2 regions of the Thermostichus sp. MS-CIW-15 genome follow, and region 2 is predicted to be linked to the other one. Evidence: riboswitches for the same ligand, from Rfam matches in the RefSeq annotation. Region 2 holds a riboswitch; the other holds the start of a gene.
The links. A riboswitch is a leader RNA that binds a small molecule or an ion and turns the genes downstream of it on or off. The one in region 2 is predicted to bind cobalamin.
Positions count from the first base shown of each region.

Region 1: it holds a riboswitch for cobalamin, as region 2 does, so the genes downstream of both, metE (5-methyltetrahydropteroyltriglutamate--homocysteine S-methyltransferase) here and ACVW0R_RS12750 (sirohydrochlorin chelatase) in region 2, are expected to answer to the same signal.

Region 1 is NZ_JBSSDI010000019.1:1,543-9,050, reverse strand. Features, by position in the region: gene ACVW0R_RS08445 (methyltransferase domain-containing protein) at 1-112, opposite strand, end outside; gene metE (5-methyltetrahydropteroyltriglutamate--homocysteine S-methyltransferase) at 327-2,570, opposite strand; cobalamin riboswitch at 2,977-3,181, opposite strand; tRNA gene ACVW0R_RS08435 (tRNA-Arg) at 3,196-3,270, opposite strand; gene ACVW0R_RS08430 (molybdopterin synthase catalytic subunit) at 3,304-3,789, opposite strand; gene ACVW0R_RS08425 (MoaD/ThiS family protein) at 3,790-4,053, opposite strand; gene moaC (cyclic pyranopterin monophosphate synthase MoaC) at 4,028-5,122, opposite strand; gene moaA (GTP 3',8-cyclase MoaA) at 5,127-6,065, opposite strand; gene ACVW0R_RS08410 (molybdopterin molybdotransferase MoeA) at 6,067-7,230, opposite strand; gene ACVW0R_RS08405 (nitrate reductase associated protein) at 7,208-7,508, opposite strand, start outside.
Region 2 is NZ_JBSSDI010000048.1:2,668-10,175, reverse strand. Features, by position in the region: gene ACVW0R_RS12755 (heavy metal translocating P-type ATPase) at 1-2,188, shown strand, start outside; cobalamin riboswitch at 2,317-2,452, shown strand; gene ACVW0R_RS12750 (sirohydrochlorin chelatase) at 2,483-3,511, shown strand; gene ACVW0R_RS12745 (hypothetical protein) at 3,623-4,516, shown strand; gene ACVW0R_RS12740 (PAP/fibrillin family protein) at 4,513-5,130, opposite strand; gene ACVW0R_RS12735 (L-threonylcarbamoyladenylate synthase) at 5,186-5,893, opposite strand; gene ACVW0R_RS12730 (hypothetical protein) at 5,915-6,283, opposite strand; gene obgE (GTPase ObgE) at 6,225-7,382, opposite strand.

The DNA of each region.
Region 1 (7,508 bases), on a different contig from region 2:
CGCGGGCTACCGATTCAGGAGAGCGGTACTTGCGGGCGGTCAACAGGTAGGCTCCCAATCCTATAGCTAGGAGCAGGACTAGGCCCCAAAAAACCCAGAGTGTTGGATTCATTAGAACTACCTTGAGATGGCTAGAGATGGCAATTGATGATTGTTGCTGCGGTGGCAACAGACACAGCGGGGATCCCTTCTGGCCTCCGTTGATCCAGCGGAGCAAAGCCCCACTCTCATCTTGCCCTATTTGCCAGCCGCAAGGCGGCCTAGGAGTGTCGTAGCCGCACGGTTGCCCGCGGAGGAGACGCTGGCCTGAGCAACCTTGCCGGGGGCTAGGTGGCCTGGAGCTCCTCCCTTAGACGCTGAGTGGCTGCCACCATGTTTTTCAGGGCAGGGATCACTTCCTCCCAGCGGCGGGTTTTTAGGCCGCAGTCGGGGTTGACCCAGGTTTGCTCTAGCGGCAAGTGGGCCACTCCCAGGCGCAGTTGCCGGAGAATCTGCTCGGTGTCGGGCACCGCCGGGCTGTGAACGTCGTAAACGCCGTTGCCTACCTGGTGGCGATAGCCGGCTTGGGCAATCTGCAGCAAGGTTTTGTTGCTGCTGCGGCTGTTTTCGATGGAGAGGACGTCGGCATCCAGACGCTCGATGTGCTCGATGATGTCCCCGAACTCCGAGTAGCACATGTGGGTGTGGATCTGGGTTTCGGGCTTGGCGCCAGCGGTAGTCAGGCGGAAGGCCTCCACCGCCCAACTTAAGTATTCTGGCCAGCGCTCTTTTTTCAAGGGCAGCCCCTCTCGCAGCGCTGGCTCGTCCACCTGCACCATCGCGGCTCCGGCAGCTTCCAAGTCGGCTACCTCTGCCCGCAGGGCCAGGGCAATTTGCAGGGCCTGCTCGCGACGGGAAACGTCAACGCGGGGGAAGGACCAGTTGAGCATGGTTACCGGCCCTGTCAGCATCCCCTTGACCGGCTTTTGAGTCAGAGATTGGGCCACCTTGAACTCCCGCACCGTCATGGGGCGAGGGCGAGACACGTCGCCGTAGAGAATGGGGGGACGCACGCAGCGGCTGCCATAGCTCTGCACCCAGCCGTGCTCGGTAAAGGCAAAGCCCTGCAGTTGTTGGGCGAAGTATTCCACCATGTCGGTGCGCTCGAACTCACCATGCACCAGCACATCCAGGCCAATTTCTTCTTGGATGCGGATGCACTTGGCAATTTCGGCGTCGATGGCAGCTTCGTATTCGGCCTGGGAGATCTCGCCCTTTTTGTACTTGACCCGCCACTGCCGGACTTCGGGGGTTTGGGGAAAAGAGCCGATGGTGGTGGTCGGCAGCGGTGGCAGCTTGACCTGCCGGCCTATACGCTGCTCGTAGGGAAGGGAGCGCTGGAAGTCCTGCGCCGTCAGGTTGGCCAAGGCCTGGCGCACTGTAGAGTTGGGGGGATTGAAGTCCTGGAAGGCCTGCCACTGCTGCTCCAGCTCCTGCTGCTGGGCGGCGGTGTCTTCGCCGTTGAGGGTGCGGGCCAGCAGAACCACCTCGGCCAGCTTCTGCTCGGCAAAGCTGAGAACATTGCGCAAAGGCTCTGGCAGGTGGGTTTCCAGAGCAGCGTCGTGGGGCACAAATTGGAGCGAGCAAGAAGGCTGCACCCGCAGGTTGGGGGCTAGGGCTTGCAGCTCTTGCAGAGTGGCCAGAACGGCTTTGGGCTGGATCTGCCAGACGTTGCGCCCGTCCACTACCCCCGCCCCCAGGATCTTGTCGGCGGGGAAGCCGTGGGCTCTGACCAGTTCCAGGTTGTGGCCGCGGGTGAAGTCGAGGCTGAGGCCAGCTACCGGAAGCTCCACCGCCCAGGGGTAAGTCTCCCCCAAGTCGTCAAAGTAGGTAACCAGGTGGAGAGGGATCCCCACGCTTGCAAGCCAGCGGTAGGTCTGCTCCACCGCTTCCTGAAGACTTTTGCCTTCGCTGGTCACCAAGATGGGCTCATGGACTTGCACTTCCCGGATCCCCAGGCGCTGCAGCTCCTGCAAGAGTTCTCTGTAGAGAGGAAGCAGCTTCTCCAGATCCCCCCGCAACTCGCCAGAGCGCTGGCTTAGAGCAAGAAGGGTAACCGGACTGAGGAGGACGGGGCTGGTGCGGTTTCCTAGGATCCCTTGCGCCCGTCGCACCGTGGCCAGGAAGTCGTCGAAATGGGCCTGAGGGATCGCGTCGGCCTCAATTTCCGGCACCAGGTAGTGGTAGTTGGTGTCAAACCACTTGGTCATTTCCAAGGCCGGCAGCCCCTCCTGCCCCCGCGCCATGGCAAAGTAGCGCTCCAGGCCTGATAAGCTCTGAAACCGGGAGGGAATCAGCCCCAGCCAGGTGGCCCAGTCCAAAACGTGGTCGTAGAGGGTTTGATCTCCTACGGCAATGTGGTCGAGGTTGGCCTGTCGCTGGGTTCGCCAGGCCTGACTCTCCAGATCCTGCAGCGTCGCCAACAAGGCTTCCGCCTCCAGGGTGCCGCCCCAAAAGGCCTCCAGGGCTTTCTTCAGCTCGCGGCGCTTGCCCATGCGGGCATAGCCTAGGGTTTGAGTTTCAATGGCCATAAGGTACCTTGTCCTGAATCGAATTCGGTAATTGAGGTTGCCGCCAGTTGTCATCCAACCTAGGCAGCAAGAGATGGCCGCCGACATGCCTATCGGTGGCATCCCGGCAGAAGGTTTTCCCTAGGCCAGGAAACCTGCCGGAGCTGTCAAGGCGTTCCTTCACCCTGGCGGCTTGCCCACTCTGCACAGGGGGATGCCCAGAGGACTCTTTTGTGCAACCAAAGCGAGCAACCGTCCTCCTAGCTGCCCCTGAGCTAACTGCTCAGCTCTCTTGTCCGCGCTTTTGACTGAGTGCCTACGATCCGAGAGCGTCGAAAATCCGTAAGCAGGCCGATGAAAAAACTTCGAGACGGGAACGGGCTAACGTCAAAATGGGGAGCATATCTGTACCTCGCAGATATGGTGAACTGTGGAAAAACCGCCGGCGGGCATTCTGACTTGCTCAGTTTTGGAGGGGCTGGCTTGCGTCTCAAGGCCTCTTGCAACAACGAACTAGGGATCCCAAGTCCAAAACCGGCTCACAGCTGCGGGACAGCGGCAGATTCTCACTGCACTTTCCCCGTTGCCTCTGACGGCTGATCCCCGTCAGAACCGACAGTAGACTTTATCCTATCACTGGTTTTAGCGGGACTGGGCGGATTTGAACCGCCGACCTAGCGCTTAGGAGGCGCTTGCTCTATCCAGGCTGAGCTACAGCCCCAGGTCAGGTACCTCACTGATACTAGCAGAGAGGCTAGGGGGTATCGCCGCAAGGCTGCCGAGCAATAGCGTTCTTATGGAATTGCTGGAACAAAGGCTTTGCTTTCTGACACAAAACCCAACGCGGCGGCTCACCCCAGTAGTACTCTTTTTTCCAAATGGGCAAGCGCTCCTTGATTGCATCAATGATGTAACGTGCTCCAGCAAAAGCGGCGCCGCGATGTTCAGCTGTAGCACCAACCCAAACCGCAATATCACCAATTGCAAGATGACCCTGGCGGTGACAGGCAACAGCACCGCAGAGGCCAAACTTGGCGTGGGCTTCTCGGAGGATCTTCTCGCCCTCCTTCTGGGCAAGGATCTCGTAGACTTCGTACTCCAAGCTGAGAACAGGTTTGCCCTGGCTGTGGTTGCGTACCCAGCCCTCGAAGGTTACTAAGGCACCCGCTGTGTTATTGACGAGCAAACGACTGAGTTCAGCTGGCTGGATGGTGCTATCCACAATTAGAAAACGCAGCATTTAGCCCCCACAAACTGGTGGAATGAAAACTACCAAGGCACCTTCATCTATCGGCCTAGTCAAGTCACAGAACTCATGATTGACAGCAACCTTAACGTCCTCCGCTGCTAGCGAAAATCCATACTTTGCTTGCAGCTGCTGATAGAGCTCTAGGTAGTTTGCTGCACTGGTTTGCAGCACTTCGCTGCTCCGCTGAGCCTGTTCCCGCAGCACTGCTACATATTGAATTGTTACGGTCTTACTTAGGACAGATTGAGTTACCATGGCTGCAACTACCCCAAACTGATTGGAAAGTGGCATACTCCTCGGCGGTATTGACGTTCATGAGCTCGACCTCATGGTTGGGGGTAACTAGGGTGCAGGGCTGCCTGCTGAGGATTTCCACAGGGCAGTACACCCCTTCCGCGTAAGCCCTTTCTAGTACCGCTGCAGCTTGAGGAGTATAGATGGCGCAAAGAGCTTCCGGGAAGCCGCGCTCGGGGTTAACATAGCAAGTTGCGATTGTTTCGGCTTGGTAGTGATCCAGCAGCTTTTGGATTGTTTCTGACCGAAGGTTCAGTAGATCACAGGCAACAACCAACCAGTTAGCTTCAGGATGAGTATTCAAGGCAGTCAATAGGCCACTGATCGGGCCAACGCTTTCTACTAGATCTGGTAGTGTGGGCAAGAGCTCTAGAGCTGTGCCCGACCACTGACCGGCACGCGCTGACAAGTAAACCTGCTGGCAGTAGGGCTGCAGCAGTTCATAGAGATAGGCGGCGTGGGGTTTGCCAAAAGGGTTCAGCAGCGCTTTATCGCGACCCATGCGCTTGCTACGTCCCCCTGTGAGCACCAAGCCATAGAGGGGACGTTCCAGGAGGGCGTTTTTGCCGCCGGACTTAGTTACTAGGCGGATCTCCTGGATGCAGATATGGGGCGACACCGACTTGCACATGTCATAGATTGTCAGCGCTGCTGTTGCCGCACCACAGAGAGCTTCCATTTCAACCCCTGTCTTAGCGCTGGTCTTGACAGTGCAGTGGATGGTTACAAGCAAGTGATCATCAATTGTGATATCAAAGGTGCAGTCTTCAACAGGGATCTGATGACAAAAGGGGATCAGTTGGTCAGTTCTTTTAACAGCCATTGTACCGGCAATGGTTGCTGTCTGAAATACCGGTCCTTTTTTCAGGTGGATATCTTGGCCAACAACATAGGATCTGAGAGCAGGTGGCAGTTGAACTCTTGCCCGTGCTGTGGCCGTTCGCAAAGACACCGATTTGTGGCTAATATCTACCATATGCGGATGGCCTTGAGCATTAAGATGGGCCCATGTACGATCAGCTTTGTCCATAGAGCTAGCCCCCTAAGCCGTACATTGGGTGTGAGACCTGCTCAACCCGGCGCAGTGGTTTCATCCCCAAAAGCTGCTGGTAAATTTGCTGACGTTGGCCTGGTGTTTTGTCTCGAACCGAGAGACCCTCCTCACTAAATAGGCAGGCAAAGAGACGACCATCAGCTGTCAAGCGCCACCGGGAACAGCTGCTGCAGAAGGGCTGAGACTCAGAGGCAATAAATCCAACTTTAACATTCTCGTCGATTGTAAAGTAAAACGCTGTCGAATCAGGTGCCGCTGGAAGGGGGGTTAGAGTATAGCGTTCTTGCAGACGGGCAATGCACTCTTGTGCTGAAACGTAGTGTTCTTCATAGAGAGAGTTGGCATAGCCGACCCGCATCAGCTCCAGAAAGCGAACTGTCACGCCTGTCTTGCGGGCAAACTCAACGAAATCAAATAGCTCGCAATCGTTGATCCCCCGCATTACAACCGTATTGACTTTGAGGCTAAATCCCCGGGCAATACCCTCCTGGATATTACGGAGAATATCCGCCAGGCAGTCGCGACGGGCAATTGCAGCTTGGGTGGAGGGCTGTAGGCTATCGAGGCTAACATTAAGGTTGAGAACGTTGGCAGCCTTGAGAACGTCCCAGTAGCGGTGGAGCAGCAGGCCATTGGTTGTTAGGCTGAGGGACGGGATCTTCAGCTTGGCAAGTTCCTGAATGACTTCATCAAAGTCTTGCCGAACCAGAGGCTCACCACCTGTAATGCGAACTTCTTCAATGCCATAGTCCAGCAACTCGCCAATAATTTCTTTGTATTGCTGCGGAGTTAAGTAGCTACTTTTGTCCAGAAATTCTGGATGCAAAGGCATGCAGTAGCGGCAGCGAAGGTTGCATTGATCGGTTAGAGAAACCCTTAGCTTGCGAATGCGACGATTCCATTGATCCACTAGCTGCATCTTAGTACCACGGATAGAATTGGATGCTTTGCTCGGGGCTGAGGATAGTTTGAGCCGGGGGTAACTCTACAAAGCCATCGCTGTCTGTTAGAGCGATGAAGTCTCCGGAGTTGTTAGGCATAATCGGTGTAAAGACTCGGTTGGCGCTCATCTTAACGGGCACAAAAAGAGTGAGATTGGGTTTGAAGGTAATGACTTCACTTAGGTGCCCAGAGTCAGTGTTACGGTTGAGGAGATAACGATGCAAACATACAAGAGCTGAGATGGGGTTGCCTGGGAGGCCCCAAACTATAGTATTGGCCTGATGGTCGATGCCAAACCACATTGGCTTGCCTGGCTTTTGCGCCACGCCGTGGATGTAGGCAGTAACACCACAGCTTTGCCAGATGGCCGGCAAGTAGTCACACTTTCCCCTTGAAACACCCCCAGAGTAAATCAAGAGGTCGTAGTTTGGGGTATTGGCTTGGTAGTGGGTGGCAATGGCAGCAGGATCGTCCGGAAGGTGATCGGTCTCAACCTCGGTATACCCGTAGGCAAGAAGAGCCGCTCGGAGGGCCTCAGCGTTGGAGCGCCGCAGTTGGTAGGGTGCAGGGGTTTGCTCAATGGGAATCAATTCGCTGCCAGTTGCCACAACTTTGATGCGAGGAGTCCTCTCAACTTGGATGCGGCTGTAGCCAAAGGAGGCCAAGATCCCGACGTGGATGCTCTTGAGGGTAATGCCGGGGCGGAGAACCAGCGCTCCTGCAGAACAATCGCTACCTTGGGGATGAACAAAATCACCCCTGTTGCGTTCGACTTCCTGGATGATGGTGGCAATTCCTCCCTCGATACGAATTTGCTCGTAGGGAATGACGAGATCACTACCCAGCGGCAGGGCACAGCCAGTCATCACTTCCAAGCACTGCTGCGGATCGGGCAGGGTGGCAGGGCTTGTCCCCGCAGGGGCTATGCCTGCAACAGCAAAGCTTCGCTGCCCAGCAGCATAAGCGGCATAGTTGATGGCGATACCGTCCATCAGGACCCGGTTAATTGGCGGGTAGTCCCGATCGGCGTAGATCGGCTCTGCCAAAACCCGGCCCACACAGCTTGCAATCGGGATCGACTCGGTTTTGGCTGGCAGCCAGTGGTCTTTAATAATGGCTTCAGCTTCCTGGACAGTGACCATAGGTGTGGGGTGCGGAAAATTCCTGAAAGGCGGGTAGGAAATTGCGGTTTTCGTGGCCAGGGCGACTGAGCTTAATGAGGGCAAAGCGCTGCAACGGGGTCAGCTTTTGCCATAGCTCAAGAGTCAGCACGACCCCCTTGGCTGCCGCCTGCTCAAGAACGCAGTCAGGGATGGTGGTAGCGTCTTCCCAGGCAGGGTTTGGATCAACAGTTACCTCAGCGGCCTGCTCTTGGCAGACACTTTCGATAAGGTGAATTAGGTAGGCGCGGTAGGCAGCT
Region 2 (7,508 bases):
TCGCGTGCGGGGCGTTACGGCACAAGCGGTCAACTTTGCCAGCGAGCAGGCCATCGTGCGAGGGGATCCCCGGCTGGTGAATCCGCAAGCCTTGATCCGGGCGGTGGAGCAGGCGGGGTATCAGGCGCGCCTTATCCAGGAGGATTGGCAGCTGGACGATCTGTCGGATCCAGAGCGGATCGCCCAACGGGCCGCAGAACGGGAACTGAAGCTCAAGGTGGCGATAGGGGTGGGCATCAGCACGGTGCTGGTGATCGGATCCCTGCCGATGATGCTGGGGATGGACATCCCGGGCTTTCCCATGTGGCTGCACAATCCTGGGTTGCAGTTGCTGCTGACGGCGCCGGTGCAGTTTTGGGTGGGCAAGCATTTTTATCGAGGCGCTTGGGCCGCTTGGCAACGGCGCTCGGCGGATATGAACACGCTGGTGGCCTTGGGGACGAGCGCGGCTTTCTTCTATTCCATTTTCCCAACGGTTTTCCCCGACTATTTTCACCGGCAAGGACTGCACCCGGATGTCTATTATGAGGTGTCGGCGGTGGTCACCACCCTGATTCTGGTGGGCAAGTGGATGGAGCAACGGGCCAAAAGGCAAACCTCTGAGGCCATTCGCAAGCTGATCGGGCTGCAACCGAAAACGGCAAGGGTAATTCGCCAGGGGGTGGAGCAGGATATTCCGATTCGGGAAGTGCAGGTGGGGGATCGGATCCGGGTGCGCCCCGGCGAGAAGGTGCCGGTGGATGGGGTAATCCTAGAGGGATCCTCCACCCTCGACGAGTCGATGGTGACCGGCGAGAGCCTGCCTGTTGTCAAATCGGCGGGGGATGAGGTGATTGGGGCAACGCTGAATCAGACGGGCAGCTTTGTGATGGAAGCGCGGCGGGTGGGCAAAGACACAGTTCTGGCCCAGATCGTGCGCTTGGTGCAGGAAGCTCAGGGATCCAAAGCTCCGATTCAACAGTTGGCGGATCGGGTCACCTCCTGGTTTGTGCCGGCGGTGATTGGGGTGGCAGTTCTAACTTTTGTGCTCTGGTGGGTGCTGGCCGATAACCCGACACTGGCCTTGGTGAACACAATTGGGGTGCTGATCATCGCCTGCCCTTGCGCGCTGGGGTTGGCGACCCCCACCTCGATCCTGGTGGCCGTGGGACGAGGGGCGGAATTGGGGATCCTGGTGAAAAGTGCCGACAGCCTGGAATTGGCCCACGACTTGCGCACGGTGGTCTTGGACAAAACCGGCACCCTGACCGAAGGTCGTCCCACTGTCACCGATATTTGGGCTAATGGCTCCTCTCCCCTGACGGTGTTGCGCCTGGCAGCGGCAGTGGAGCGGCACTCGGAACATCCTTTGGCCCAGGCGGTGGTGCAGAAAGCCGAAGCGGAAAAAATTGCCATCCCTCCTGCCCAGCATTTTCAGGCAAGGATAGGCAGTGGGGCAGAAGCCTGGGTGGAAGACCAGTGGATCCGCATCGGTCGGCTGAGCTGGCTACAGGAGATGGGGATCCCTTGGGATCCCTCTTGGTCAGAGCGGGTTCAGAATTGGGAAAGCCAGGGCAAAACGGTGATCGGCGTAGCGCAATCCCAGAGTCTGGTGGGGCTGTTGGCCATTGCCGATCCGCTCAAACCCACCTCTCCTGAGGCAGTGCAACAGCTGCAACAGATGGGTCTAGAGGTGATCCTGCTGACCGGGGATAACCCCACCACGGCCCAAGCGGTTGCTCGGCAAGCAGGCATTCAGCGGGTAATTGCCCAAGTCCGTCCGGATCAGAAGGCAGCTTACATACGCAGCCTAAGACAACCGCGACGGCGGGTGGCGATGGTGGGAGATGGCATTAACGATGCTCCAGCTCTGGCAGAAGCTGATGTGGGGATCGCCATCGGTACGGGTACGGATGTGGCGATGGCCGCCAGCGATATTACCCTCATGTCGGGGGATCTGCGGGGAGTCGCCACTGCCATTCAACTCAGTCGGGCCACCCTCAACAACATCCGCCAGAACCTCTTCTTCGCCTTTATCTACAATACGCTGGGGATCCCGATTGCCGCTGGGGCGCTCTATCCCTTTACAGGCTGGTTGCTCAACCCTATGCTGGCGGGGGCAGCCATGGCCCTGAGTTCCGTTTCGGTGGTCGCCAATGCCCTGCGCCTGCGACACTTTCAGCCCCCCAGACCAGCGGGCCGGCGTTAGGCCCTCTCCCAGGGGCAAGGGGGATTAGCGCGGCAACAGTTTTGCTGCCCTTTGAGCATGAGTCTGCCGTACCGCTCATGCCTCAGGGCTATCTTCTGGCAGACAAGGACATCCCCCCCAGGGGGCTTGGTGAACGACAAGCGGCAAGCTAACCTAAAAGGCTCAGGCAGACTGGGGAAAGCGCGGTGCAAATCCGCCACTGTGACGCAACTGTGATGGGATCCCTCCCTCAGCCAGAACACCCACCTGCCGTTGTCCTGTACCCCTTGCGATTCACAAGGAACGGAGTTTTTTGTGTTGGATGTCCTCAGTTTTTCCCCTCCCCGTGCGGTTGGGCAGTTTTCTTCTCCTGCCTTGCCCCTGTTGCTCATCGGCCATGGATCCCGTGACCCTGAAGGGCAGCAAGCCTTTCTGGAGCTGGCCCAAGTTTATCAATCCCTCACCCCCCATCGGCCGGTGATCCCCTGCTTTTTGGAGCTAGCCCAGCCCAGTATTGCCCAGGGGGTGGAACAATGCTTGGCCCAAGGGTGGCAGGAGATCGTGGCCCTGCCGCTGCTGCTTTTTGGGGCGCGCCACAACAAGTTCGACGTGACGGTGGAGCTGGATCGTCTGCAGGCCCTCCACCCGCAGTTGCGCATCCACTACGGCGGGCCGCTGGGGATCCGGGTCGAGATCTTGCAACTGTTGCGGGAGCGATTGGCCACTCTGCTGGCTGCCCAGCCGCAGCAGATCCCAGGGGCGGAAACGGTGTTGCTGTTTGTCGGTCGCGGCTCCAGCGATCCCGAAGCCAATGCCGAAGCCTGTAAGCTGGCCCGGCTGCTTTGGGAAGGATCCGGGTTTGCTGCCGTGGAAACCTGCTTTATCGGCATCACCCATCCCCGCCTGCCGGTGGGTCTGGAGCGGGCCCTCTCTTGGCAGCCGCGCCGGGTGGTTGTGCTGCCCTATTTTCTCTTTACAGGGGTGCTGGTGAAAAAAATCGAGGCGGCGGTGCAAGAACGGCGACGCCAATACCCCGAGATCGACTGGCTGATGCTGCCGGAATTGGGCCTTGTGGACGCGGTGCTGCACAGCCTGCAGCAACTGGAGCAGGAAGCTCTCCAGGGCCAAACCCTGATGAACTGCCACCTCTGCAAGTTTCGCCTGGCGGTGAGCGCAGAGCTGGGAGCGGGGCATACTCATCACCATGACCATGACTCCTATGGGCACGGATCCCATCACCATCACTCTCACCATCACCACAACCACGGCCATACCCCCGCAGCAGCAGCGGATCCCTGGGCCGAATTGCAGAGCTACCACCAGCGGGCTTGGCAAGTGCCCTAAGCGAGAAACAGAGGCTGCCGGCGGGATAAACTGAGATGCAGGCAGGCGATCTGTGAACCTGACCTCTGGTTCTCCTGCTCCGGTGGTTCTGCTAGCGAAAAAACAGAAACGATGATGTTCTCCCGCTCCTCTTGGGTCTCAGGTGCCGCTGCCGCGGGGAGCGGGATCTTTGTCTTCGCGTTGGTGGTGGGCCTGCTGGATCAGATCCTGCCGACCCTGCCCAAGGTTTCCCTGTCCTTGGCTGGGATCCCTGGGCTCCTGGCTGCAATTGGGGCCTCCTACGGGGTTTGGCGGCTGGTTCAGATGGGTCTGCAGTCGCATTCCTGGCCTGACTTTCGAGAATCGCTGTTGGCGGCTGTGTCTCCCTTTGATCCCGCCGATTATGGCGGCAACCCTCGGCAACCCGAGGAGGATTCTCTCCCTTTGCAGTCGGTTGACGAGGATCCTCAAACCCAGATCCGCGATCGACAAATTCTTGATCAAGCTGAGCAGCAGACGGAAACTGAAACCGAAGTAAGCGAACACACTCAAGTAAGACTGCAGGGCGAGCAGCACCAGGATCAAGCTTCGCAGGCCAAGGCCCAACAGTTGCAGCCCCTACAAGAATTGTCATCACCTTCTTCCCCAAGCCCTGAGTCGGCAAAACCCACACCAGAGCCAGAGCTCAACCAAAAACTTCGCCAACTCCAGATGCAGGTCGCCACTCTGAAAATAGAACTGGAACTCCAAGAAATCCAACTGCAGCAGTTGGAGGTGAGGCGGACTCGGCTTCAGCAGCAGAAGCAGAAACTCAAGCACGTTCTGCGTCGCACGGCGTCCGAAAATCAAAGGCTGCGCTTCTTACAGGAGCAAAAAGCCCGGCAACTGGAGCAAACTCAGCAAGAGCTGCAAGCTTTGCGGGAGTCCTACCGCGCCTTGCAAGTTCTACAGGAAATAAGCTCCACCCTAACCCAAAACCCATCTCACGAAAGGGCGGAAACGGAGTCCTCTGGATCCTCCGACTAGCCGACCCGCTTTAGAACAAATACACTCCCCTCGCTGCCCCGACCCAGCCGCAAGTCTTCATCCAAATAGGTGATATCCAGCCAACCCCTTGGCTCGCGGCGGCGAACGTCGATCTGCACCGCCGGGATCCGTTTGGGATCCCGCTCGAGCAGATAGAGAAAACTCTCGATCTCGTAGCTCATCAAGGCCTGGGATCCGAGCACCAAGCGCTCGAAAATGACCCTGACCCGGCATTCCGACTCTGGGTAGAAGCGGGCCGCCACCGCCACAACTCCCCGGGGCAGCCAAGCCTGCAGCCAGCCGGATCCCTGGATCTCCGCCACGTTAAAGACCCGCCCAGCTTTGGCCCGAATGCACTGGTAGATCTCGCCGGTGGTCAGAAGGGGCAACTGGGCCAGCCGCAGCAGGTCTGTGCTGGTGGTAAATAGGGTAAGCCAGTTCCCCTCCAACTGTTCAGGAACAGAGGTTGGCCTGGGGGTGGGGTTGAGCGCCTCCAAAGCAGCAATGTGAGACAAGATCTGGGCTTTCTGGTCAGGGGAAACCTTCCGGCCTCGGTCAGCCCCCTCCAGCAGGCGCAACAGGGCCAGCTTTTGCTCAGCCAAAGACTCAGGCATGGGCACACTCCACAGGCACCGGCCCTATTCTAGAGAACACGGGATCCCTCTGCCCTCAACCCTCCGCTTCCACCGGCTTCAGATTTAGATTTATTAGATCCGCCACCTGCTCGTACCCCAAGCCGGCCCGCACCAGCAGCGGCTCCGGCCCCGTGAGATCGATCACCGTCGAGACCTGGGCCCGATAGGGAGCCTCGTCATCCAGCACCAAATCCACCTGTTTCTCCAACTGTCGCATTTCCTCGGCGGTAAAGATTCCCCCCTCTTCCCAATCCCCAGCAGAGTCAAAACCCACCTCCAAAGAGCCGACGGGATCCCCGCCCAGCTTGGCCGAGGTGGAGACGATGGGATTGCCCAGCTCGGCCAACAGCGCCTGACAGATGGCCGAATCGGGCACGCGGATGCCGGTGGTTTTCCGCTTGGGATCCATGACCAACTTGGGCACCAGCTTGGTGGCCGGCAGCAAAAACGTAAACGGGCCCGGGATCAGCCGCCGCATCAGCCGATAGGCGGGATCGCTCACTTGGGCATACTGGGCAATTTGGGAAAGCGAAGGGCACAAAAAGGTGAGGGGCTTGTCGTTGGAAAGCCGCTTGAGACGCCTTACCCGCTCCACCGCCTGCTTGTGGGTGACATCGCAGCCAATGGCATAGACCGTATCGGTGGGGTAAAGCATGACCGCCCCTTCCCCCAGAGCGGCTGCAATCCGTTGGATGGAACGGGCCTGGGGATGCTGTGGATGGAGCTTAAAATACTCGGCCATTCGGGAGAAAAAAGCAAAACCTCAAGACTCGGAGCGGCTAGGGCTTTCCACCACTTCCGCAACTCCCCCAGAACGAGGGGTAGGCGGCACCGACAGGGATCCCTGCGGCCAATCTTTTAGCCGTTGCATCAGCGCTTGAATATGCAGACGAGGCAAATAGGGCCAGTCGCCTGCTTCCTCCAAATCCTGAAGCACCCGATAGAGCTCTTGCCGGGTGTTGGGCAAAGACTCTCGGAAGGCCCCCTCCAAAATCGTGCGGTGCAGATCCTCCAACAACCGCAGGAGCATCAACAGCTCCACACAAGCTCCCGCCCTCGCCTGGGCCGCCTGCTCAATGGCCAACTTGATCTGGCGCAAATCGGGGGGCAGATCCTCCGCCGAGATATACATAGCCGCTCATCTCTGAGTTTTGGGAAGGCAGGGGCACTCCTATTCTAAGATTCTCCTGCCCCCGAACTGGCTGGATTTTGCTAGCCGCCGCGGGTCGATGGAGATCCGGATCCCGGCCCAGGCACTGCCACACCCGCTGCAACAAGGGCTCCAGCCCCTGCCTGGCAACCGCCGAGATGGCCGATACCGGGGCACCGGCAGCCATTGACAGCCGCTGGGTGCGCTCGCTCACCTCCTGGGGCTCAAGGGCATCGATCTTGTTCAAAACCACAATCTGCGGCTTGTCGCTTAGCCCGTGGCCGTAGGCGCGCAGCTCCTGCTGAATGATTTGGTAATCCCTGACGGGATCTGCTGCTGTGCCGTCCACCAGGTGGATCAACACCCGCGTGCGCTCCACATGGCGCAAAAAGTCGTGGCCCAACCCCACCCCTCGGTGTGCCCCCTCGATCAGTCCGGGAATGTCGGCAAACACCACCCCATCCCCGGCAGGATGGGGCACCACTCCCAAATTGGGCTGCAGGGTGGTGAAGGGGTAATCGGCGATCTTGGGCCGGGCGGACGAGACCACCGAGATCAGGGTGGATTTGCCCGCATTGGGCATACCGACGATCCCCACCTCGGCAATGAGCTTTAGCTCCAGGCGCAGGCGTCGCCGCTCTCCCGGTTGGCCCCTGGTAAATTGGCGGGGAGCCCGATTGTGGTTGCTGAGAAAATGGGCATTGCCCAGGCCGCCTTTCCCGCCCCGAGCCACCAGCAGCCGATCCCCAGGCTGCACCAGATCCCCCAGCAGCTCGCCGGTCTCTGTGTCGAACACCATTGTGCCGCAGGGCACCCGCACCAGCCGATCCGCACCACTGGCGCCACTGCGATGGTTGGGCCCCCCTTTGGCCCCATGTTCTGCCTTGATCACCGGCTGAAAGCGAAAATCCAACAAGGTCTGCAGGCCGGGATCTGCCACCAGGATCACCGAGCCGCCCCGTCCTCCATTGCCCCCTGAGGGCCCTCCGGCGGGCACATACTTTTCCCGGCGAAAGGCAACAATGCCATCTCCGCCGTTCCCCGCCTGCACTTCAATTTCCGCCTGGTCGATAAAGTGCAATCGCCCCTCTCCCACCTGTGGCCCTCTCTCTCTAGCTTGGCAGGATCGCGAGGAAGTTTGCCACAAAAGCTGCCCTCTTAAGCTACTATAGTATTTCCCAAGCCATTGCCTGTCCCGCCTGGGAGG